Tautonia marina: one gene and its partner. Each later gene encodes a partner of the first gene's protein in a complex. Links are inferred from orthologs where the notes say so. Each region holds a gene or a part of one and is shown on either strand. Other genes may lie near its edges.

Region 1 (12,743 bases):
CCGGACCCCGAATTCATCAAAAGGAACCATGGACGTCGAGCACCCATCGCTGGCCCCCCGCTACTGGCTCTGCACCGCCGGGTTCTGGATCGCCGGTGCTGCGCTCGGGCTGCTTTGCCTGAGTGCCGCCCTGATGTTGTGGATCCTCCTGACCTGGGATCAACGACTCCTCGTGCTGCTTAATCAACCGTGGTTCACCTGGACGGTTGAGTTGCCGATCACCGCCGGCGCCCTGTTCGGTTCGTACCTGCTCTGGGGCCGCTGGACCGACTCCCACTGGCAGCGCCGGGCGGGACTGCTCGTGATCCTGAACCTGTTCGACTCGATCCACTGGGGAATCTCCCAGGCCGGGATGATGGGGCTCCCGGTCGGAGCGATGGGCCACGAGTGGCTGCTGCACAACGCCGTCCTGATTTTCGGCTGGGTCGAGTTCTACCTGTTTGCCAGCCTCGCGGCCGAAGTCGCCTCGCATCTCGGCATGAAGGCCGCGCCCGATGCCGGACGCACGGCCCGGCAGTTTTCGATGGTCGGCCTGATCGTTTCACTAATCTACTTCGTTACCCAGACCCGATGGGGAGGCGGTTGGCCCCTGATCGCCGGCCCCAGGCCCAATCTGGCCGAGGCCCTGATGTACCTCGGCGTGACCTTTCTGCGGGTGATCGCCTCGCTCCAGGTGGCGACGCTCTGTCTGATTGCCGGCGTTGCGTGCCGACGAACCGCTCAGGTACTGGTGGCCGAGGAAGCGGAGCGGCTCGAATCCGCGACCTTCGACCCCTACAGCCATGCGGACTTCGATCGCAGTGGCTCACCCGACGATCGCGACGCCTGGTAAGTCATCCGGTTTCCTGCTTGATCACTCCGCACCGGCGTTTACGATAGCTTGAGACGCAGGTGTTCTTAGAATTCCAAGGGTGGAACCGCCCGGCGGCGATCGCTCCTCCCGAGGATGATGGTTGAGGGGTTCGTGATGACCAGTACGACACCAATGCCCCCTCACCTTGCCTATTTTGATCGCCTTGTGCAACTCGATCGTCCCGGGGCCATGAGCCTGGTCGAGCGTTTTCTCGTCGAACACAATGGCGATGTGGCGAGCCTCTACGACGAGGTGCTCGTCCCTGCGCTCATCCACACCGGACAGGAGTGGCAGGAAGACCGAATCAGCGTGGCCCACGAGCACTACATCAGCGAGGTGACTCGTGACCTGATTCTCCGCCACGGTCCGCGTATCTGGGCTCGTCCCGACGCCATCACCGGCACCGCCGTGGCCTGCTGCGCTCCCCATGAGCGTCACGTCCTGGGCTTGATGATGGCCTCCGACATCCTCCGGGCCGCCGGGCTTGAGGTCCACCTGCTCGGCGAGGGGGCTCCTTCTGAATCCATCCGAGACTTTGTGGCCGAGTTTCGGGCCAGTGTTCTCGCCCTTTCCGTCTCGCTGGCCGAGCACCTCGACGAGGCCGCCTGGCTCATCTCGCAGAGTCGATCGATCAGCCCATCCTTGCTGGTGATTGCGGGTGGCCGAGCCCTTTCGGGTCTCGACGATCCCTGCTCCCGAATCGGCGCTGATTTCGTGGCCTGCGATCTTCGAGCCCTTCACCGACAACTCCCCGCGTTGCTTCGCAATCGATTCGGGTCGCCCTCCTGACCGCTGACATCGACACCACCCTCATCACCCGCCCCTGATCCCGCAACGCCCAAGCCCTCAGGGAACCTCCCGGCGTGCTAGGATTTGGTCAGCATGCCGTGAGTTGCCCCATCAGATTCACGCTTTGATGACGACCTCTCTCGCCTTCTCTGGGCGGGATCGCGTTGCACCTCCGAGCCGAGAGACTGCTCCCATGCCCCGAAGCGGCCTTCCGGTCGATCAATTGCTGCACGGTGACTGCGTCGAGGCGATGGCCTCGCTCCCCGGCGAGAGCGTGGCACTGGCCTTTGCCGATCCCCCCTTCAACATCGGCTACGAGTACGATGTTTACCAGGACGCTCGCAAGGCCGACGAGTACCTCGACTGGTCGCTCCAGTGGGGCCGGCAGGTCGTTCGCCTGCTGAAGCCAACGGGCACCTTCTGGCTTGCCATCGGCGACGAGTTTGCCGCCGAATTAAAAGTCCTCTTTCACCGCGAACTGAAGCTCCACCTCCGAAGCTGGGTCATCTGGTACTACACCTTCGGCGTTCACTGCGCCCGAAAGTTCGCCCGGAGTCATGCCCATCTCTTTTATTTTGTCAAAGATCCTCGTCAGTTCACCTTTCACGACGATGCCGTCCGGGTCCCCTCGGCTCGCCAGCTGATTTACGCCGATCGCCGAGCCAATCCCAAGGGAAGGCTCCCCGACGACACCTGGATTCTCCGCCCTCAGGACGTTCCCGAAGGCTTCCAGCCTGCCTCCGACACCTGGTACGTCCCCCGAGTTTGCGGGACTTTCAAGGAACGCGCCGGCTGGCACGGCTGCCAGATGCCCGAGCAAATCCTTGGTCGAATCATCCGGGCCTGTTCCTCGGAAGCGGATCTGGTGCTCGACCCGTTCGCCGGCAGTGGGACCACCCTTGCCGCGGCTCGGAAACTCGGTCGTCGCTACCTCGGTTTCGAGCTTTCTCCCGAGTACGCCGCCCGCGCCGAAGCTCGGCTCGCGTCGATTCAGCCCGGCGACCCGCTCGAAGGCAGCGAGGAACCCTTCGTCACGCGCAAACGTGTCCGAGTCCCCGCCGACGGCCGCTGATTCTGAAAGCTTGACGTGATTTTGTAAATTTTCTTGATCGTTCCGCCTGATTTTGTGACTGGACCCTATCTTTCTTTCGATGATTAAAAGGAGCGGCGATCACCGTGAGACTCGTGCCAACCGCCCGAGCCTCGCGACGTCGGAGGGGCGCACCCACGCTCGATGACCTGCGACGCTGCAGGAACTCCCCGACGAACTCCCCGCCGATCGTTTGCAACTCCGTTCGGCACCTTCACGATTGGAACGATCATCATGGCTCGCACTCCAAAACCCCAGCGCGATTCGTCCGACGGTGACCCTCGCCCCCGGAAATCTCGGACCAGCACTCGACCCAAGACCGACCTCTCGATCTTTCTTCAGTACCCGCTCGGGTCGATGAACGACGATGCCTTCCGGGCGGTCTGTGACCAGATCCGAACGCTCCTGGCTCCCCGAACCGACCTGGAACACCGCGGCATCGACATCATTCTCTGGACGTTCGAGCGTGTTCGAAAAGCCTACGCCGCCCTCGATCAAGGCGTTCCCGGCGCGAACCAGTATCTCAAGACCATGCTCACCTCGTTCCGAGAGCGTCAGAAAACCTTCGACTTGCTCCGGAAAATCATCGATTCCGACCCGGAAAACCCCACCTTGGCGTCAATTCTCCTCCCCGAGGCTCCGCCGAATCCTCCCGTTCCGGTTGCTTCGGCTCCGCCGCAATCCACGAAGCCCGAGCCCGAGCCGGTCCTCCCCTCCGAAGACCCCATCGACGACGGCAAGGACGATGAGGTCGACGAGATCGAGGCCGCCGCGCGCGACTGGCGGAGCCGCGTTGCCATGGTTCCGTCGTTCGATGCCCGATGGCCGGTCCTGGATCAGTTCAACCTCCGCGTCGATGACATCCTCTCCATGCGTGATCACGGTGTTCCCGAGGATGAAATTCTCGATCGCCACCCCGGCCTGACCTACACCGACCTGGCCTGCTGCTACTCGTGCGAGGCCGACGGCTACCGAGGTCCCCTCGAACCCCCCTACCCCGACGATATCACCCTCGTTGAGGACGACCCCGAGGCCGACTGACCCGTTCTCGCCGCCGATTCCCTGTTCCCGGCATCACTTCGGCGGCGAGATCTTGCTCATCCCTGGTGGCGAACCTTGTCGGTGGGCCGGTCTTCCGGCTAGAATCAGGCGATTTTCGGGCCGCGGCTCCTCGATCGAGCGGGATCGAAACGAGGTGCCGCGGCCCGATGCGCGCCGCCTGTCCGTTCGTCCCCACGCCGCGTCCCTCCCGAAGCGAAGCGAAGCGAGTCACCGCCCGTGCCCAAGCGCAAGGACATCGAGAAGATCCTCATCATCGGCGCTGGTCCGATCGTCATCGGCCAGGCTTGTGAGTTCGACTACTCCGGCTCCCAGGCCTGCAAGGCCCTCCGCGAGGAAGGCTACGAGGTCGTCCTCGCCAATTCCAATCCGGCCACGATCATGACCGACCCCGGCATGGCCGACCGGACCTACATCGAGCCGATCGTCCCTGAGGTCGTCGAACGGATCATCGCCAAGGAGCGTCCCGACGCCGTCCTGCCCACCCTCGGCGGCCAAACGGGTTTGAACGTCGGCCTCGCCCTGGCCGAGTCCGGCGCCCTCGATCGCCTCGGCTGCCGCCTCATCGGTGCTGACGCCGACGCCATCCGCAAGGCCGAGGACCGCGAGCTGTTCAAGCAGTGCATGGACGAGATCGGCCTCGAATCGGCCCGATCCGGCGTCGCCCACTCGCTCGACGAGGCCCGGGCCATCCGAGACGAGGTCGGCCTCCCCTGCGTCCTTCGCCCCAGCTTCACCCTCGGCGGCTCTGGAGGCGGCATCGCCTTCAACAAGGACGAGTTCGACCGCATGGTCACCTATGCGCTCGAACTGAGCCCCGTTCACACCGTCCTGATCGAGGAGAGCATCCTCGGCTGGAAGGAATACGAAATGGAGGTCATGCGAGACTGCGCCGACAACGCCGTCATCGTCTGCTCCATCGAGAACTTCGACCCGATGGGGGTCCACACCGGCGACTCGATCACCGTCGCCCCCGCTCAGACCCTTACCGACAAGGAATACCAGCGGATGCGCGATGCCTCCATCGCCATCCTTCGCAAGATCGGCGTCGAAACCGGCGGCTCGAACGTTCAGTTCGCCATCAATCCCAAAGATGGCCGCATGATCGTCATCGAGATGAATCCCCGCGTCAGCCGCTCCAGTGCCCTGGCATCGAAGGCCACCGGCTTCCCGATCGCCAAGATCGCCGCCAAGCTCGCCGTCGGCTTCCGGCTCGACGAGATCCGCAACGACATCACCCGAGAAACACCCGCCTGTTTCGAGCCGACGATCGACTACGTCGTCACCAAGATCCCCCGCTGGGCCTTCGAGAAATTCCCCGACGCCGATCCCGTCCTCACCACCCAGATGAAGTCGGTCGGCGAGGTCATGGCCATCGGCCGGACCTTCAAGGAATCGCTCCAGAAAGCCCTCCGAGGTCTGGAAGTGGGCCGCTTCGGGCTCGGCTGCGACCCGAAAGACCGCTGGTATTCCGGCGATCGCCCATCCGAGGACGACATCACCGCGAAGCTCGCCACGCCGAACTCCGAACGCATCTGGTCCATCCGCGACGCGATGCTCTCCGGCATGTCGATCGATCGCATTCACGCCCTGACCCAGATCGACCCCTGGTTCCTGGAAAACATCGCCGAACTTGTCGAGATCGAGGGGAAACTCCGCCAGGCCGGTTCGCTCGACGCCGCGTCCGACGACCTGATCCGCGAGGCCAAACGCTCCGGCTTCTCCGACAAGCAACTCGGCCACCTCTGGAACGCCTCCGAGGTCGAGGTCCGACGCGACCGCAAGCAGCGCGGCATCAACGCCGTCTTCAAACTCGTCGATACCTGTGCCGCAGAGTTCGAAGCCTATACCCCGTATTACTATTCGACCTACGAAGACGAGGACGAGTCCCGCGTCGGCGACAAGCCCCGCATCATGATCCTCGGCGGCGGCCCGAACCGGATCGGCCAGGGCATTGAGTTCGACTACTGCTGCTGCCAGGCCGCCTTCGCCCTCCGCGACGACGGCTTCGAGGTCGTCATGGTCAACTCCAATCCCGAGACCGTCAGTACCGACTACGACACCTCCGACCGCCTCTTTTTCGAGCCGCTCACGGTCGAGGACGTCCTCAACATCGTCGATCGCGTCCAGCCGACCGGCGTCATCGTCCAGTTCGGTGGCCAGACCCCGTTGAACCTTGCCAAGGCCCTCGAAGCCGCCGGCGTGCCGATCGTCGGCACCAGCCCCGATCGCATCGACCAGGCCGAAGACCGCGACCGCTTCCGCACCGTCATCGAGCAACTCGGCCTCCGTCAGCCCCCCAACGACACCGCCACCAGCGAGGATCAGGCCCGCCGCATCGCCGCTCAGATCGGCTACCCCGTCGTCGTCCGTCCCAGCTTCGTGCTCGGCGGCCGAGCGATGGAGATCGTCTACGACGAACCGAGCCTCGACCGCTACATGGCCCACGCCGTCGAGGCCAGCCCCGATCACCCCGTCCTCATCGACAAGTTCCTCGAAGACGCCACCGAGGTCGATGTCGACGCCATTTGCGACGGTGAGCGAACCCTCGTCGGCGGCGTGATGGAGCACATCGAGGAGGCCGGGATTCACTCCGGCGACTCCGCTTGCGCCATCCCCCCCTACAGCCTCCCCGCCAAGGTCGTCGCCGAACTCAAGCGCCAAACCTACGCCCTGGCCGAGGCCCTCGAAGTCCGCGGCCTCATGAACATCCAGTTCGCCGTCAAGGATGGGGAGGTCTACGTCCTTGAGGTCAATCCCCGCGCCAGCCGCACCGTCCCCTTCGTCTCCAAGGCAACCGGCCTGAACCTCGCCCAGGCTGCCGCTCGGGTGATGGTCGGCAAGACGCTGGGCGAGCAGGGCATCACGACCGAGCCCGAGCCGACCTTCGTTTCGGTCAAGGAATCCGTCTTCCCCTTCATCAAGTTCCCCGGCGTCGATATCGTTCTCGGGCCCGAGATGCGCTCGACCGGCGAGGTCATGGGGATCGACCACGACTTCCCCTCCGCCTTCGCCAAGAGCCAGCTCGCCGCCTCGACCCGCTTGCCCCGCGAGGGGACCATCTTCGTCTCCGTCGCCCAGCGCGACCGTCCCGGGGTCGTCCCGATCGCCCGCAAGCTGATCGAGCTGGGCTTCGACCTCATGTCCACCCCCGGCACCGGCGGGTTCCTGGCCGACAATGGCATCGCCGTCACCACCGTCCGCAAGATCCAGGAAGGCCGACCCAACATTCTCGACCACCTGGCCAACAACGCCATCGCCCTGATTGTCAACACGCCCAGCGGCAAGGGTGCCCGCACCGACGAGGGGCGCATCCGCGCCTCTGCCGTCTCCCACGGCGTCCCCTGCATCACCACCCTCGCCGGCGCCCGCGCCGCCGTGGCCGCCCTGGAACGCCTCCGCGGCGACGAGCTGGACGTTTACGCGATCCAGGATCTGTTGCGTTTGAATCAGTGAGCATGCTCTCCGGTCAATTGCGTTTCTGTCGTTTGGGTGACTTGACTGAAGTGAAGTCAAGTCACCCGAATCGCAGAGAAATATGAGGCTTCCTGAACCCCTCGATCCGACGGAGGCAACCACCGATGATCCCGACTGCGGCTTCCATCGAAGACCTCCACGCTATCGAGGGTCGTGCCGAGTTGATCGGCGGGCGGATTGTCCACCTCCCGATGTTCGGAGTCCTTCCGGCCCGGGTCGTCGGACGGCTTGCTCTGTCCCTCGACCACCATGCCGAACAGACCGGCCGCGGCGAGATGCTCACTTCAACGGTTGCCTATGCCGTCCCCGTCCTTCGGTCTGGCCGTCAATCGTTCTGTGCCGCTGTTTCCTTTCACGACGGCGCCCCACCGATCAATCCGATGAACTTCATCGACGGCCCTCCGACCTTCGCGGTCGAGGTCCGTACCCTGGGCGAATTCGGCCCTGACGCCGACCGCTCCTACGCCGCCAAGCGCACCGATTACTTCGAAGCCGGCACGCTCGTCGTCTGGGACGTTGACCCCATCGACGAGGTGATTCGCTCCTACCGCCACGATCACCCCGAAGCTCCCATCGTCTTCACCCGAGGCCAGATTGCCGACGCTGAACCCGCCGTCCCCGGCTGGCGTCTGGAGGTCGATTCCGTCTTCCCTCCTCGGCCCTAGCGAACGCTCGTTCGCGTCGGGAAGGAAGCTCGACCCGTATTCGGGGGTCCCTGATGCCGCCTTCCCTCGCCACCTTTCACGAACAGCGGCATCGCCGCTTCGGCCGATCAAACCCAGAGCGCATGCACCTGGAACTCTGGGAGTGGATCGTCCGCGAGCGGATCGACCCCGTCGAACTCCGTCAGCACTATGGCCTCGATGCTTATCCCGACGACGGTCCCGACTGGTGCCCGGGTGATCTTGGCCAGCCCCGCATCGAATTGCCCGACGGCCGAATCCTTCGCGTCGCTGGCGAACACGAAGATTTCTACGATCCCGATTTCTGCATTTATAACCACGTCCTCGTCCAGACCCCCGACGACAGGATCGAGATCTACGGCTACCCCCGCGAGGTCTTCCCGCCGACCGACTTCCACACCGCCACCCTCGTTGGCGATCGGCTCATCCTCATCGGCAACATGGGATACCCCGAGGATCGCCGCCCCGGCACGACCCCTGTCTTCACCCTCGATCTCCAGACCTACCGCATCGACCCCGTCTCCACTCACGGTGAGGCTCCCGGCTGGATCTCCTCTCATTCGGCAACGCTCGACGCCCAACGATCAGGCATCACCGTCTCCGGCGGTCGGGTCTGGGTCGATCCGGAACCGCAAGGCATGCTCAAGCGTATGGTCGATCGCCTCCGACGTGTTCCGCAGTCGCAAGGCATTCTCAAACGCTCGGTTGATGAGTTCCGTCTCGACCTCACCACCGGCCTTTGGCAGCGCCTGACCGACCGGAGCGACTGGCGCGAATTCGAAATCGAGGTCCCGGAGCGGGTGATTGTCCCTTTCGAAAAAATCCTTTTCTCAAACCTCGATCAAACCCTCCTTCCCTCTCGAATGCAGTTGACGCAGATCCCACTCCCAGAGGACGAACATGTCCTGTCGAGACGATTTCTGATCGAGGGGATTGCCGTTCAGACCTCCTGGGAGCTTGACTCAGTTCAGGTCCTGATTGAAGGTTCGCTCCCTCAAAACACGCTCACGCAACTTCTGAACGATCTGCGCCAAAACCTGATCAACACCTCCGAACTCTCCTCCTGGTCGGTGAGGGAAGTCCGTTGACCACTCCCCCTCAAATCGAGCCAAGCCGATGGACCTGATTCTCGCCAGCACGTCCCCGTACCGTCGCGCCCTGCTCGAACGCCTGGGACTGCCCTTCCGCTGCCGGGCGCCTGGGGTCGATGAAGACGCGCTCAAGCATCAGGGGCTCTCCCCTCGCGAACTGGCCGATCGGCTTGCGGTTGCCAAGGCCGACGCCGTCGCCCGGCTCGAATCGAATCCTGCCGCAATCGTCATTGGCTCCGATCAACTCGTCGCCTTCGAAGGGCAGGTCCTGGGCAAGCCGGGATCGGTCGAACGAGCCGTGGAGCAACTCCTTGCCCTCTCCGGACGCGATCACGAGCTGATCACCGCAATGGCCGTGATCCAGGGTTCGCGCGTCATTCAGCATACGGATGTGGCTCGCCTTCACGTCCGCTCCCTCAGCCGAGCCGAGATCGAACGCTACGTCCTGGCCGACCAGCCGATCGACTGCGCCGGGGCCTACAAGATTGAATCGCGGGGAATTGCCCTGTTCGAGCAAATCGTCTGCGCCGATCATTCGGCGATCACCGGACTCCCCTTGATGGCGCTGACGACCATCCTCCGTGACCTCGGCGTTCCCATCCCTTGATTCCCTCGCTCCTGCTGCACCTTTTTGCGCTGTACGCCGGGATATTCGATACAAAACCTCCGTTGCACGCTTGTCACCCGGACTGGTGCTCAGTACACTGATGCCGGATGTTCAGGTTGTTCCGGTTGCGCGAGCATGCCGGATTCCGCCTCAACGGCTCGTTGTGATGGACACCGCACGGAGGGACAACGATGTCGAGTCTTCTCGCCCCTCAATGGCCGCGATCTTCGGCACCGCAACCAAACCGATCACCTCACCCTTCACTCCGGGAAGTCTGCCTCATCGGATCGGCCCGAACGGCCGAGCGGACCAGACTCCCTGCCCCCTCGGTCGACGGGCCGGTTCCCCATCTCGGTCGCCTCTACCGCATTGCCGAGGCTCAGAACTCGCAGCCCCGCGACGCGCGGCACTACCTCCATCTGGTCCCAATCGCCACCGGACCGACGCAGCCCTGATTCGGACGGATCGACTCCGGGGTTTCCCGGTGCGCCGAGGATCGTTCGAACCACAATCTCTCCGGGTGCCTTCAGCCGACTGTGTGTGGTCGTCGCCCCTTCGAACCCGAGGGACGACTGGAGCGGTTCGGTCATGCCCTTGCCCGTCCAGCATCCTCCACCGCCCACCGACGACCGGCCTCGCCGGATCGTCCTCGATGCGCCTGCGTTCAAGGCGGTCGAACTTGCCCAGCGCGGCCGGATGATCCTTGATGTGGCCGAGGCCGATCTCGCCGCCTCCGAATCCTTCCTCGGCCCTTTCCACGACACCACCTGGTTCTTTCGCCGCGCCCTGTCCGATGCCCGCAACTCCTGGGACCGCCTCCGGGCTCGTTACGGGCTTCCTTTGCTCGAAGCCGCCCTCGACGAACCCCCGGCGACGGTTCTGACACTCGGGCGATCCGCAACCCCGGATGCCGTGCTCGTCGTCATCGGCGGCACGACCTATGCCTTGCATCGCCAGCCCCCCGCCGTCGATGCCCCCCGCATCTGGCGATTGACCCGCATCCCCCTCTCGGACGACGGCCCCTTTCATGCCTGCCGGCTCGCCGACGGCTCGACCCAATGCGATTGCGCCCACTGGATTTACGAAATCGCCGACCGCTCCGACACCTTTTGCAAGCACCTCGCCGCGCTCGATGCCCTCGGCTGGCTGTGATCCCCGCCTCCACCCAAGCAGCATCTTCGCCACACTCCTTGCCAACGCCCACCCCGTTCGCCTAATCTCATCGCATCGGGATCACCCGGCCCGTCGATCGAGACTCGACAGCCCGGAGAGATCCTTCTTGAGGACTCTCACCATGCGCTGGGAAGGCAGACGACAAAGCGACAACATCGAAGACCGCCGAGGCGTTCCCACCCGCGGCCTGGCCATCGGCGGCGGGCTCGGCTCTCTGGTACTCATCCTCGTGATGCTCGCCCTGGGCGTTGATCCCCAGGCGCTGCTCCAGGACGTGCCCGCCGGTGCCGGTGGTGTCGGCCCCGGCGCGGCCAGGGCTCCGGACAATCCCCCCGAGAACGATCCTCAGGCCGAATTCGTCTCCGTGGTCCTGGCCGATACCGAGGATGTCTGGAACGAGCTGTTCCCCTCCTCCTTCGGCCAGCGTTACGAACCACCGACGCTGGTCCTCTTTCAGGGGGCCGTTCAGACCGACGGATGCGGGTTTGCCGGTGCCGCCGTGGGACCGTTCTACTGCCCTCTCGACGAGAAAGCCTATCTCGACCTGGGATTCTTCGACGAACTGAGTAACCGCTTCGGTGCCCAGGGCGATTTCGCCCGAGCCTACGTCATCGCCCACGAAATCGGCCATCATGTCCAGAATCTCCTCGGCATTTCCGACGAGGTCCGCCGCCTTCAGGAATCCGCCCGCACCGAGGAGGAAGCCAACAGTCTCTCCGTCCGCCTGGAACTCCAGGCCGACTTCCTCGCCGGTGTCTGGGCTCATCATGCCGACCGCATGAACCAGATTCTCGAACCCGGCGATCTCGAAGAAGCCCTCCGCGCCGCGAACGCCATCGGCGACGATACCCTGCAGCGTCGAGGCCAGGGCCAGGTCGTCCCCGACTCCTTCACGCACGGCACCTCCGCGCAGCGCGTCCGATGGTTCCGTCAAGGCTTTCAGACGGGCGATGTCGATCAACTCGACGAATTCTTTTCAACCGCCTACGATCGGCTCTGAGCGATCTCACCGATTCCGACGACCCCCTCGCCGCCCATCGGCACGGACGCCGAATCCCTCACCTCGATGACTTGAGCACCAATCGCCCCGTTTCTTCCCCTCCGTCGTTTTGCCCGATCTTCCCGTCACCGATGGCAGAAACGCCCCGCGTTGTAGCATTTTCCCTGAACTTGCTTGTAAATCTGTCGAGAGGCCCTGCTCACCTCGGTGAAACACCCCCCTTGCAATCGCTCCAATCCGAACAACCCTGCGCGGAAATCCCCATCTCACAGAAAGTTTCGTCAATCAGGGGAGTTTGGCGCAGCGCTTGCCTTGTCTTCCCAGCACCCCCAAGACACACACCTTGACTGATCGCAAGAGTCGAACGATTCGTCGGCACTTGCCCCTCTTGCAGACTCCTCACCAGCCAGCCGGTTCGCAGGCCGCGTCCGAGCGATGCCCGCGCGGGTTGACGTTCCCCGTGCGCCCTCGGCAGGGCCAGAACCCGATTCGATCACAGAGAGACCTGGAGCCATGATCAAGACGACCAGAACCATCGCGGCCGCCCTGATCCTCACCCTCGCCCCCGGATTGTCGACCCGTGTGTTCGCCACAGAACGCCCCGAAACCTTCGTGCCGCTCCGGGATGATGCCCTTGGCCACGCGGTCCTCGACATCTTCCCGAACTTCGACGTGCTGACCGAACCCGAACCCGAGCCTCAGCCCGCACCCGACCCCTCCGCCCAGTACCCCGCCGAGCAGGCTTACGGCGACCCGTACGGCTTTGCCGCCATCATCAATAACTACCGAGCCTCGGCCGGACTGCCTCCCCTCGCGTACGATCCGAATCTCGCCGCCTGGGCCTCTCAGAACAACGCCGCGCAGTGCTCAAGAGGCCTTGGCCACCACATCATGGCCAACTTTTTCCAGAACTGCGGCTAC
Region 2 (11,872 bases), on another replicon or contig:
TCCAGCGGTCAACGTGACGGGCCGGAACCCCCGAGCCGGACCAGATGCCCGCGGCACTGCTGTTCGAGCTGGTCACATACGGATAGCTGCCGTGGTCGATGTCGAGCAAGGTGCCCTGGGCCCCTTCGAACAAGAGGCGGCTGCCCGAGTCGATCGCCAGGTGGAGCCGGTCGGTAGCATCGCCCACGTAGGGCTTCATGCGATCGGCCAGGGCCAGGTACTCCTCGGTGATGGCTCGGGCATCGAGGGGAGTGAAGTCGTGCAGGAGGGCCGAGAGGGAGCGGTTCTTGAACTCGACGGCGCGGCGGACCTGCTCGCGGAACGAGTCGGGGTAGTAGAGGTCGGCAATCCGGATGCCGTGGACCCGGCCGACCTTGTCTCGGTAGCAGGGGCCGATCCCGCGACGGGTCGTCCCGAGCTGCTCGGCGGCCTCGGTCGATTCCTCGGTGAGGCGTTCCTCGACGAGGTGGTAGGGCATGATGACGTGGGCCCGGTCGCCGACCAGCAGGCGGCCGCTCACGTCGATCCCCTGACCGGCCAGCCGCTCGATCTCCTCCAGCAAGGTGGGCGGATGAATGACCAGGCCGTTGCCGAGAACCGAGGTGATCCCCTCTCGCAGGATTCCCGAGGGCAGCAGCGAGAGCTTGTAGGTCACGCCGCCGGTCACGACGGTGTGGCCGGCATTGGCCCCCCCCTGGTAGCGGACGACCATGTCATGCCGGTCACAGAGGGCATCGACGATCTTTCCTTTGGCCTCGTCTCCCCACTGCAACCCCACGACGCACGTCGATGGCACGGCCATCCTCCTGATGAAGGTCTTTTTTTCGCGTAACGCGTTACGGAGCAAAGGAAATACGATACGAATGCCAATCCGATCCGTCAAGCGATTCGCCCGAGGCGAGGCCTGGCAGAGCGGCGATCGGATCAGCGATCCATCAAGCGTCGGAACTCGCCGAACAGGTGCCCGCTGTCGTGCGGCCCGGCCGACGACTCGGGGTGATACTGGACGGCGAAGATGGGGAGCCGGGTGTGCCGGAGCCCTTCGAGGGTGCCGTCGTAGAGGTTCGTGTGAGAGGCCTCGACCTCCTTCGGCAACGACTCGGCGTCGATGGCGAAGCCGTGGTTCTGGGTCGTGATCTCGATCTTGCCGGTGCGTTCGTCGCGGACCGGGTGGTTGGCCCCTCGGTGGCCGAACTTCATCTTGAAGGTCCGGGCTCCCAGGGCCTGGCCGAGCAACTGGTGGCCGAGGCAGATGCCAAAGATCGGCACTCCCCGATCCTCGGCCGCCGACCGGACCAGGGTCCGAAGCGCATCGATCGCACCAGGGAGGGCCGAGGGATCGCCGGGACCGTTGGAGACGAAGATACCGTCGGGCTTCTGTTCGAGGATCGCCTGGGGGGGACTCGAGCCGGGCACGACCGTCACCTGGCAACCACTCTCGACCAGAAAGCGCGGGATGTTCCGCTTCATGCCGAAGTCGAGCGCGACGACATGAGGCGTGGTGGCCTGATGCCGTTGCAGGCCTTCGGTCGCCCGGAGGCCCTCGGCCGAGGGGCCTTCGAAGCCAAGGTCCCAGCGGGCGATCTGCTGGGGCATCACGTCTCGGGTCAGATCGCGGCCGACCAGGCCGGGGCTGCGGCGGGCCTTCTCGACGAGCGAAGCGTCGTCGAGATCGGTCGTGGAGAGGTAGCCCTTCATGGCGCCGACCTCTCGGGTCCGGCGGACGAGGGCCCTGGTGTCGATCCCCTCCACCCCGATGACCCCGTGACGGGCCAGGTAGCTCGGCAGGTCTTCGCGCGATCGGTAGTTGCTGGCCAGGCGGCTCAGCTCTCGAACAACGAAGCCGCGAACCCAGGGGCGGGGGCTCTCCTCGTCCTCGGCGTTGACGCCGTAGTTGCCAATCAACGGGTACGTCATGGCGACGATCTGGCCGTGATAGGACGGATCGGTCAGGATCTCCTGATAGCCGGTCATGCTCGTATTGAAGACGACCTCGCCGTCGATCTCGCCGGATGCTCCAAAGGAGCGGCCGGTGTAGACCGTGCCATCCTCCAAGGCCAGTTTCGCAATGCCCATTGCCGTCGCGTGACTCCCGTTAGCGCGTCCAGAGCGACCGTATCGCCGGAATGACCCGGCTCAATCGTAGCAGCCTGATGGGTCGGGAAACCAGGGGAGTTCGTCACCCCCTCCGAATCGGCGCCGGATTCCCCAGCCCGGTCGGCCGTCGCCTCCGCCTCGAACCGAGGGAACCTCCCTCACCGATTCCCCCCCGAGTCTCGGCGGATCAAGCGAGACAACCAACCCGGAGACCGCGACACATTCACTTGCGTTGCAGAAGTTTACGTCAAAACACCCATCCGGTTGAACACGTTCGACCATGAGGATTGGGTTTGTTTGGTCAAGACCATTGGGTTTGTTTCGTCGGGCCATTGGGTTTGTTTGGTCAAGATCATTGGGTTTGTTTCGTCGGGCCATTGGGTTTGTTTGGTGACGCATTCGAGCTGCCAGGAAGAAAGACATGCACACAAGCAAACAAGAAGTCCTTCGAATTGGTCGAGCGTAATCGCTGACCTGGAACCAGGGGAGGCCGGCTGGAACGAAAGGGGGGAGTTGCACCGGGGGTGATCGCTTTGCCTGAACGAGTCGGGGGTGCGTGTCGGGATCACTCACGCTCATTCTTACATCATCGTGATTTTCGGGAGCGGCAGTCACACAATCTGGTCGGGCGAAGGCCAGGGGCGGGCAAGCGGGATCGCTCCGAAATTGCTCCGGCAGGGGGAGTGAATCGCTTCAATGGCGACCGCCTGAGTCGCCCGAAGTCAAAAAAAGATTGGAGAAGACGATTCGTTGATCGTAAAGTGCGGCTGATCTGCGAATTCCTCGAAGCGAGGCGAGAGCAATTGTCGTTCGCGTGTCATGATTCCGTCGTGGGTGACTGGAAGCGTGATGGCGTCCTGCGCAGGTCATTCGTGCAAACGATGATGCTGGTGTGCCGACTGATCGGATTGGAAAGGAGCCTCGAAGAATGGACCCCGTGATGCCCGAGTTCCAGGCGTTGGATTGCGTCCTCAACCCCACCGATGGATCAACGAGCACGATCATGTTTCGTCTCGGTCAGATTGGCCTGGCGACCGAGGGGTTGAGTGTTCAGATCGTTTCACCGGCGGGGGCGGCGGACGATTGCGCGGAGGTCGTCTGGTCCGATGGTGCGGCGGTCGCGGTGGAGAAAGGGAGTGAGACGTTCATTATTGCAACACTTCAGGCCAGCGTGAAACAGGTCGTCGAGTCTCCTCTGGTGGGTGAGCGGGACGTGACGGTGATCCTCAAGGCTCCCGAGGAACCGACGCTGAATCCCCTGGAAACGGTCCTGAAACTTGCGGTCGCGTTTCCCTTGCGGTCGAAGGGTGTAGTGAGGACCGCGCCGGGGACCACCTCGTGGCTCGCGATTCAAGGGCCACCGGGTTGGTTCAATCGCGGCACGCCGCCCACGATCCGGGCGGTCGAGGACCCCAGAGGCCAGGTTCCCTGGAGTCTCCGCAGCGCGACGCCCGGCCTTCGAGGTCCGGGAACGCTGATTGTCGCAATCGAAGTCCCTGGTTTGGCGGGCCGAGGCAAGGATCCGGAGGTTGAGTCGCCGACCGATGGGACGATCGTGGTGACGTTGGACCCGATTAACATTCCTGGAAGGCCAACGGTCGAGGTCGAGTACGACGACGAAGAGGAACCCCTGACGGAACCGCAACCGGAGCCGGAACCGGTCAAGGGGTGATCGAACGCGGGTTCGGCACGCCTTGGAATCGTCGCGGATCAAGGAAGGGCGGCCCGGACCTCGTCGAGGGCCTCCCGAGCCACGACGACCTCGGGGTCGGCCTCAACGGCGGCGGCAAGGTGCTGCTCGGCCTGGCGGAGCCGATCGAGGCGGCGATCGGGGTCGTCTCGGGTGGTCTGGGCCAGGCCCAACAGGCTCTTGCCGAGCAATCGGAGGTATTCGGCCACGTCGGGGTGCTGGGTGACGAGACGATCGGCGACGGCTCGGGCTCGTTCGTAATCGTCGAAGGCGTCGGGGAAGCCGACGGCGGCCTTGGCGTCGGCTCGGGTGAGCAGCGCCTCGGCCAGTCCGGACGAGTAGCCGATGACCCAAGGGAAGCCGGCGTCGAGCTGTTCGAAGGCGCTGATGGCCGCGTCGAGGGCTCCCCAGGCTCTCGGATCGCGGTCAAGGGCCCAGGTCTTGCCCCGTTCCAGGCGGCAGAGGGCGACGGTCCAGGCCACATCGGCCTGAGTGACGCCGTAAGGGGTCGATCGGTTGGGGGCCTCGTAGGCCCGAACCGCCTCGACGTGGATTTCTTTGGCCCGATCGATCCGGCCGAGGTCCCGCTCTCGGGCGGCGACGAGGGTCAGGGCTCGGGCGAGCATCAAGGGGTCGTAAGGGTGGCGGTCGGCCGGGGGGGCGTCGAGCAGCTCGGCGAACAGGTCGGCGGCTTCCCGGGCGGCCGCGAGGGCGGCGGCTTGATCCGCGAGATGGTCGAGGCTGACGGCCTGGTTGACGCGAATCCGGCCGAGCGAGCGTCGGACCTCGGCCCGTTCGTCCTCCGGCCCTCGCAGGGGCTCCAGCGCGTCCCTCGCCCGCTGGTAGAGGGCGAGGGCATCGGCCTGGGGCCCGGTTCGGGTGTGGAGGACGGCCCAGTCCTTCAGGGCGTTTGCGAGCCGGAGCCGAGGGGCGGGGTCGGCCGGATCGGTGGCGATCAGGCGTTCGAGTTGCTCGACGGCCTCGCGGTAGAGGGTGTCGGCGGTGGCGTCGTCTCCTTCCAGGCGGAAGACGTTGGCGGTGTAGAGGAAGACGGAGGCGGCCTGAGAAATGGTGACGGTGTCGTCGGGATCGCGGGCGAGATGGTCGCGGAAGGCCCGGCTGCCGGAATCGAGCAGGTCCTTGCGGAAGCGATGCAGGGGCTCGGTCGAGGCGAGAACCCACTCGACGTTCTGGACGAGGGCCAGGGCATCGGCGCTGACGGATCGGGCAAGCTCGGCGTTCTGCTCGGCGACGATCTGTTCGGCCTGGGCACGCCGGGCGTTTTGTTCGGCCCGTGTTTGTTCCTGCTGGGCACGCTGAGCGTTGCGTTCGGCAAGGCCCCTGGCGGCCTCGGTCTGCTGTTCCTCCTGCCAGAGCAAGACCGCGGCGAGGGCGGCGACCAGCGCGGCGGTCATGAGAAAGATGGCCACCGCGATAACCGTGGTTTTCCGACGCCTGGCCCAACGGGCGAGACGGATGCCCCAGGGTTCGGCGTAGGCGGTGACCGGCTCGTCGGCGAGCCATCGACGGACCTCGGTGGCAACCTCCTCGGCCGAGTCGTACCGATCATCCGGGGTACGGGCCATCGCCTTCTGGCAGATGGCTTCGAGCGGGGGGGGGACCTGGGGGTTGATCGACCGGATCGGCTCGGGATCGGTCGCGAGGATCTTGCGCAAGACCTCATTGACGGACGATCCGGAATAGGGTGCCTTGCCGGTCAGGAGGGAATAGAGGACCGCCCCCAGACCGTAGATGTCGGACTGCTTCGTGGAGCCGGCCCCCCGCGCGACCTCGGGGGCCATGTAGCCGGGGGTGCCGACGGCGGAACCGGGCGCGGTGTCCTCGCCGCCGAGACCGCCGTCGATGGACGCGGCCCCGACCGGATCGACCAGATCGCCGACGTGCTTGGCCAGGCCCCAGTCGAGCAGAAAGACCTCGCCGAACTCGCCGACGACAACATTTTGCCCCTTCAAATCGCGGTGCAAGACATCGTGCCGGTGGGCGAAGGCGACCGCTCGACAGACGCCGACGAAAGCGTCGAGCAGGCTCACCAGATCAAGCGGGCCGACCTGATCGGCCTGTCGGCGGCGGTGATACTCGGCCGAAACCTGAGACAGGGTCCGGCCGGAGATGAACCGCATCACATAGAACGGGTCGTCTCCGCTGCTGGAGAGATCATACAGCGGAACAATGCTCGGATGTTCAAGCTGGCCCGTAACCTGGGCCTCTCGAACAAACCGAGATCGGGCGGTTTCGGTCGCAGCTCGGTCGGGACGGAGGGTCTTCAGCGCGACCTCTCGGCCGATCACGGTATCCCTGGCCTTCCAGATGAGGCCCAGGCCACCTGTCTCGTGCAGTTCGAGGATCTCGTAACGTTGAGGGGGGACGAAGGGTCCGCCCCGTCCGTTCGATGGGGCAGACTCGCTCCCGGATTCAAAGGGAATCGTTTCACTCCCCGTCAGCGGGTCGCCCGCGGTCGTCGCGTGCGGGCTCAGAGGAAGCGATGGCAAGGCGATCGAGGAGGCAGACTCTGTGCCTTGAGCCCCGGGGAAGGTGGAGAGGGATTCGAGGCGTTTCAGGTCGTCGGGGGTGAGCGCTCCTCGACCGACCAGGAAGGACATGAAGCCGTCGTCCGAACCCAGGGGAGCCCAGTCGGCAATCACTTCGGTCAGCAGGGCAGGGTCGATCACGTGTTTCTGAATCGCCAACAACAAGAGGTGCAACTCACGATCGGCATTCATCACACACCTCGACATCTATGAGGAATCCTTGTCCCCCGATTCTGAAGCTACCACCAAGGTCGTGTGACACGCGAGTTTTTTTAACCTGAACGAGCCTCGGTGCGGTCATCGGGAATGTGAGCCCGCCGGGGGGAATTCGGTCCCCTTTGGAAGAAGACTCAGCTCCGGAGGATCGTCAGGGATTCTGGGGCTCGATCCCGACGCAGCAGCAGCAACCCACCGAGCATCGGGCCCACCAGAGTCAGGAGCATGGCCGGTCCTGCGATCGGCTCGTGGATCGCGTCTCGAACGACCCAGGCGGCTACCGGTCGGAAGGGTTCCAGGGGGGTCAGCACCAGGGCCGGTGAGAGGCCGGACGCCGCAAGCAGGACCATCCCCAGCGCGGGCACGACGCAGCGCCGCAGCGCGATCGGGAGAAAGAGCAAGGTCCGGCTGAAGGCCAGGCGACGACCAGCCACGCGGGCCTCCTCTTGAAGGGCCGTCGCGTCGAGCGATCGCGCCGATCGGGCGGCCTCGACGGCCCAGGGCAAAAGGACGAGGGCCGTTCCCCAGGACACGAGGAGCCAGGGGAAGCGGTAGGGATCGAGCCAGAGGCCGAGCGTCGGGAGGACCGCACCGACCGGATCGGCTCCAGTCGAGGTCCACGACCGGGCCATCTGCCAGATCCCAAGCAACCCAACGCCGATTGCCAACGGCGGAACCGCGTTGAGCAGGCTGACGGCCGATCCGGTGCGTCGGAAGGCCGAGAGGGGCCAGGCCAGGGTCATGGCGAGGAAGGTCGAAGCCCCCCCTAGCGCCAGCGCCCCTCCGAGCAGGGGAGCCAGCTCTCGCCAGATGGCTTGTGCAGCGGTGGCCGACCCAGCAAGGACTTGAGGGGATCGGAAGCACTCGATCGCCAGCGCCACGGCCGGGCCAAGGGTGATTGCCGCCCAGCCGATCAGCGCGACGACGGCGGCGAAGGATCGGAAACGGCCCCACGGGACGATCGGCTCGGCAGGATCACTGGAGGATCGAGGGAGGGAGGCCAGGTGGTCGGGGCCTCCCCAGCGTTTCAAGGCCAGACGGACCAGCAGTGAGAGCACGAGGGCCAGGGCCGTCAGAATCGCAGCCCGAGGGGCGTCGTTGCGGGAGGTCATCCAGAGGGAGCCGACGATTTGAGCGCCAAGGGTTTGGCGAAGGCCAAGCACCAGAGGCGCTCCCGGCTCGATGAGGAGGACGGCGAAGACCGAGGCCGAGACGCGGGCGACCGTCGGCCGGACGAGGGGCCAGATCGAGGTGCGCCAGACCCATCCGCGACCGGCTCCGGAGATGGAGGCCACCCGCTGCCACTGCGGCCCGATCCGATCGAGCGCCCGGCCGGTCCACCAGGCAATCCAGGCCGAGGCAAACCCGAACTGCGCCAATCCCAGCAGGAGCCATCGGCCACGGTCGCCGTCGAGCCATTCCCAGCGCGGGAAGGAACGGATCGATGGGTCAAGGCGTGAAAGAACCATCATCCAGGCCATTGCCATCACGAAGGGGTGGCATCCGGCGCCGAGGCGAATCAAGGTGAGGGGGATGGCCCTTCGCCACCCTCGGCATCCCCAGGCGATGCGGGCGAGCGTGATACCGGTGAGTGTGGCCAGCGCGACGACCACGACGGTGATCGCCAGGCTGTGACCAAGGCAGTCGCGCGCAAACGGATCGGAGAGGGTCAGCCCCCAGTGGACGACGGTTGCGCGGAGGTCGTCGGCCGGCTCGACGGCGAAGATCGAGGCCAGGGCCAGGCCGATCACCGGAGCGATCATCACGGCCAGGGCGAGCAGGGCTCCGAGGAGCCTGACGAGTCGGGTCATCGGCCTCTCCAAGAGCGTCACGAGACCGCTTCGCCGGACTTCGGCACGGTGGCATAGCGACCGAGCAGGACCACGACATGATCGGGGGTGACGGCGACGGTCAAGGGCTGGCCTTCGCGGAGGTCGGGGGCCTGCGGATGCAGGGCCGAGGCCACCAGTGGCCAGTCGCCGGGGCCTCGCAGGTCGATCGACCGCAAGGCCCCTTGAAAGACCTGGCGCTCGACGGTCACCTGAAACCGGTTGGCATCGACCGGCAAGTTCGGACCGAGCCGGATCGACTCGGGCCGGATGGCCACCGTGACCGGCGTGCCGACCGGAGGCTCGCCGCGGGTTGCCAGGCGGCCGACGAGGCGGCCGATGGTGGTGCGGACGAACAGCTCTCCCGACATCGAGGCCCCGGCCACCTGTCCTTGTAACAGGTTGACCGGCCCGAGCAACTGGGCAACGAAGGCGTCGGCCGGAGTGCTGTAGACCACCTCGGACGAGCCGACCTGAACGATCCGCCCCAGGTCCATCACGGCCAGGTGATCGGAGAAGGCGAAGGCGTCGTCGCGATGCTGGGTGAAGACGACGACCGTTCGATCCCAACCGGCGCGGAGCCGTCGCAACTCCTCTCGAAAGGCGGGGCGATTGCGCGGTTCGAGGGGCTCGGTCGGCTCGTCGAGGATGAGGATGCGGGGGTCATCGACGATCGCTCGGGCCAGCTCGGCCCGTCGGCGCTGGAGGTCGTCGAGGGCGGCAGGGAGCCGATCGGCCAGGGTTTCCAGGCCGATCGTCGTGAGGGCTTCCTCAACCTTGCGGCGTCGGTCCTTGCGAGCGATTCCCCGGGCGCGGAGCCCGTGGCCGACATTTTCGGCAATCGTCAGATGAGGCCAGAGGGCCTCGGACTGCCCCAGATAGCCGAACCCGCGCTCGTGGGGCCGGGTAGACTGGATCAAACGATCGTCAACGAAAATCTCGCCGCGATCGGGACGGTCGAGCCCGACGATCAGGCGGGCGAGGGTCGATTTGCCCGATCCGGCGGGACCGAGGACCGAGAGCCATTGTCCGGAGCGGACATCGAGGCTCACTTCATCGACGACCGCGATCCGATCGTAGCGTTTCGAAAGCCCTTCGCAGAGCAAGCGGCTCATCGGGCGGCCTCCTCGGCTTCGGCGGCCAGTTCCCGAGCAAGCTGGGAGAATCGCTGTCGAGCCCACGCCGTCCATTCGGCGCGGAGCCAGGGCAAGACCCGAGACGACTGCAGCAAGCGGCCGTCGTTGGCCGTCGCCAGGGCATCCAGCAGGGCACGATCGACGGGGCGAGGGGGTGTCTGCCAGGAGTCGAGCAGCCAGGCCCTCGACTCGGGATCATCCACCAGGGCCTCGGCCAAGGTTTCGATCATGGACCGAGACGACGGGTCGTTCGTGGTGAGCCGTTGGATTGAGTCGGGAGGCCAGGGGGGAGGCTCGGCGAGGACGGCTCGACCGAGCTGAGGGTTCGGTGATTGCTCGATGGCCTGAAAGGCTCGACGCAGCTCAGGTCCGGCGTCGAGGATCGTGGCCCCGATCAGCTCGGCCGCGAGCGTCCGCTCGGGAGAGGGGGTCTGGATCGGGAGCGGCTCGATGAGCGACCCTCGGCGGAGCCGGTCGAGGAGAGCCTGGACCCCGGAATTCGAAGGAGCGGCGATCGAAGCCACGCTAAAGCCTCGGGTATCGGGATCGATCGAAGGGGAATCGACCGAGCCGGGAATGAACGAGGCCCCCAGTTCGAGGAGGGAGAGGTCCGCGTCTCGGCCTTCGGCCCACGCCAGTTGCCTGGCGACCTGATCGCGGGCGACCGGGTCGATCCGAGGATCACCGGGCAGGATCGCTGAGAAACGCCGATCCGCGTCGGACATTGGAAACGATTCCGCACCTTCGAGACCGAGGCAGCGGAACGGAGCGTCTTCGGACTCGTCGAGAAGGTTGCGATCACCGAGTTCCTGGAGGGTCGCGGTCGGCCAGCCGAGGAGCAGATGGACAGTTCGTCCCGCGTCGAGCAGGTGAGCGGGGTCGTCCCAGCGATCGAGGCGCACCCAGCGGATCGGGGGCATCGGATCGCCGGGAGACTCGGCGAGGAGGGTGGTGAACTGCCGGCAGGTCGCGCGACCCCAGGGGGTCGCGATCACGACCGGGGACCGATCGTCCGAACATCCCGAGAGAATCAGGAGAACGGCCGGCAGAAAACCGAGGAGTAGCGTCGATGATCCGGTTCGAGTCATGAGGGGGCGGTTCTGGGATCGGTTCCCCAAAGGACGCGATCGCCGGAAATCGAGTCAGGACGGGAGAGAGTCGAAGACGACGAACTGATCGGCCCTAAGCCTCAGCGCCAGCCAGCTCGGCCTCGCTGACTGGGGTCATCATCCGACCCCAGCCAGAGCCGATCCATTCGATCAGTCGCCGTGCCCTTCTCGGGGGGCGGAGGCGTCGAGGACGGCTTCGAGGGTCAGGGTTTCGTCGCCTCGGCGGATCTCGATGCTCACGCGGTCGCCGGGCTTCGACTCGTTGAGCCCTTCCATGAAGTCGTAGATCGTGCCGACGGGCTTGCCGGCGAAACCGATGATAATGTCGCCCCCGGTCAGGCCTGCCTTGTCGGCGGCGCTGCCTTCCCGGACGCCGTTGAGGCGAAGCCCTTCGACGCTCTCATCATAATCGGGGATCGTGCCAAGCGAAGCCCCGTTGCCGGCAGCCATGCGGCGAGGCTCGGGCTCGGCCTCCTCGCTGACGGAGAAGGCGGGGCGTTCGGGTCGTCGGGCAACATCGAGGACGAGCAGTTCCGCGTAGTCGGCAATGCGAGCCATCCCTTCGTAATTGACCTTCTCGGCCGTGTCGCTGGGACGGTGATAGTCGGTGTGGGTTCCGGTGAACAGGAAGGCCACGGGGATGCCGCGATCGTGGAACGGGGCGTGATCGCTGTTGCCGGCCACCTGGGCGTTCGGTCGGATGTTGAACCCATGAGACGAGCCGATCGCCATGACCAGATCACGCAGGCCGGGGGTGGAATCAACGCCGAAGACGGTCAGATCGCTCGACTCGCTCAGGCGGCCAACCATGTCGAAGTTGAACATGAAGACGGTCTGGTCGAGCGGAACAAGCGGCTGATCCTCAACATAGAACCGCGAGCCGAGCAAGCCGCGCTCCTCGGCCGAGAAGGCCATGAAGACGACGCGACGAGGGAGCGGATCGGGACGAGCGGCCAGGCGTCGGACCATCTCCAGCATCATCGACGTGCCCGAGGCGTTGTCATCGGCCCCGTTGTGGATGTCTCGGGAGAAGGGGGCGAGCGATCCGGCCCCCCCTTTGCCGAGGTGATCATAGTGAGCACCAATGACCACCGTCTCGTCGGCCAGCGGGCCGGAGCCTTCAAGCACCCCGACCACGTTCTTGGCCACGATGGTCGGCTGTTCCACGTCGATCGACGCGGTCAGGGAGACACCGTCGAGCAATCGGCTGGCGGGTTTGGGCTGGTCGTCGGCGTTGATTGCGGCT

Evidence for each region.
Region 2: the proteins of carB (region 1) and carA are in contact, whole or in part, in a solved structure (PDB 1KEE), measured with the Escherichia coli proteins. The link is inferred for Tautonia marina from one-to-one orthologs.

The regions. Positions count from the first base shown.
Region 1 is NZ_WEZF01000003.1:27,024-39,766, reverse strand. The notes cover bases 3,611-7,447. They hold carB (carbamoyl-phosphate synthase large subunit), read left to right. Parts: upstream 3,611-4,010; coding sequence 4,011-7,247; downstream 7,248-7,447. Other genes in these bases: GA615_RS04730 (Uma2 family endonuclease), read left to right, coding at 7,373-7,447; GA615_RS04740 (DUF433 domain-containing protein), read left to right, coding at 3,611-3,773. Outside these bases: GA615_RS04755 (hypothetical protein), read left to right, coding at 29-832; GA615_RS04750 (cobalamin B12-binding domain-containing protein), read left to right, coding at 968-1,642; GA615_RS04745 (DNA-methyltransferase), read left to right, coding at 1,836-2,714; more of GA615_RS04740, read left to right, coding at 2,967-3,610; more of GA615_RS04730, read left to right, coding at 7,448-7,933; GA615_RS04725 (hypothetical protein), read left to right, coding at 7,987-9,039; GA615_RS04720 (Maf family protein), read left to right, coding at 9,068-9,649; GA615_RS04715 (hypothetical protein), read right to left, coding at 9,910-10,239; GA615_RS04710 (hypothetical protein), read left to right, coding at 10,238-10,801; ypfJ (KPN_02809 family neutral zinc metallopeptidase), read left to right, coding at 10,944-11,822; GA615_RS04700 (CAP domain-containing protein), read left to right, coding at 12,336-12,743. UniProt on the Escherichia coli protein: Large subunit of the glutamine-dependent carbamoyl phosphate synthetase (CPSase).
Region 2 is NZ_WEZF01000029.1:8,079-19,950, reverse strand. Bases 1-2,966 are described here. They hold carA (glutamine-hydrolyzing carbamoyl-phosphate synthase small subunit), read right to left. Parts: upstream 2,077-2,966; coding sequence 925-2,076; downstream 1-924. Other genes in these bases: GA615_RS24970 (adenylosuccinate synthase), read right to left, coding at 1-796. Outside these bases: GA615_RS24960 (hypothetical protein), read left to right, coding at 3,026-3,769; GA615_RS24955 (serine/threonine-protein kinase), read right to left, coding at 3,808-6,528; GA615_RS24950 (hypothetical protein), read right to left, coding at 6,687-8,363; GA615_RS24945 (ABC transporter ATP-binding protein), read right to left, coding at 8,381-9,496; GA615_RS24940 (hypothetical protein), read right to left, coding at 9,493-10,512; GA615_RS24935 (M20/M25/M40 family metallo-hydrolase), read right to left, coding at 10,777-11,872. UniProt on the Escherichia coli protein: Small subunit of the glutamine-dependent carbamoyl phosphate synthetase (CPSase).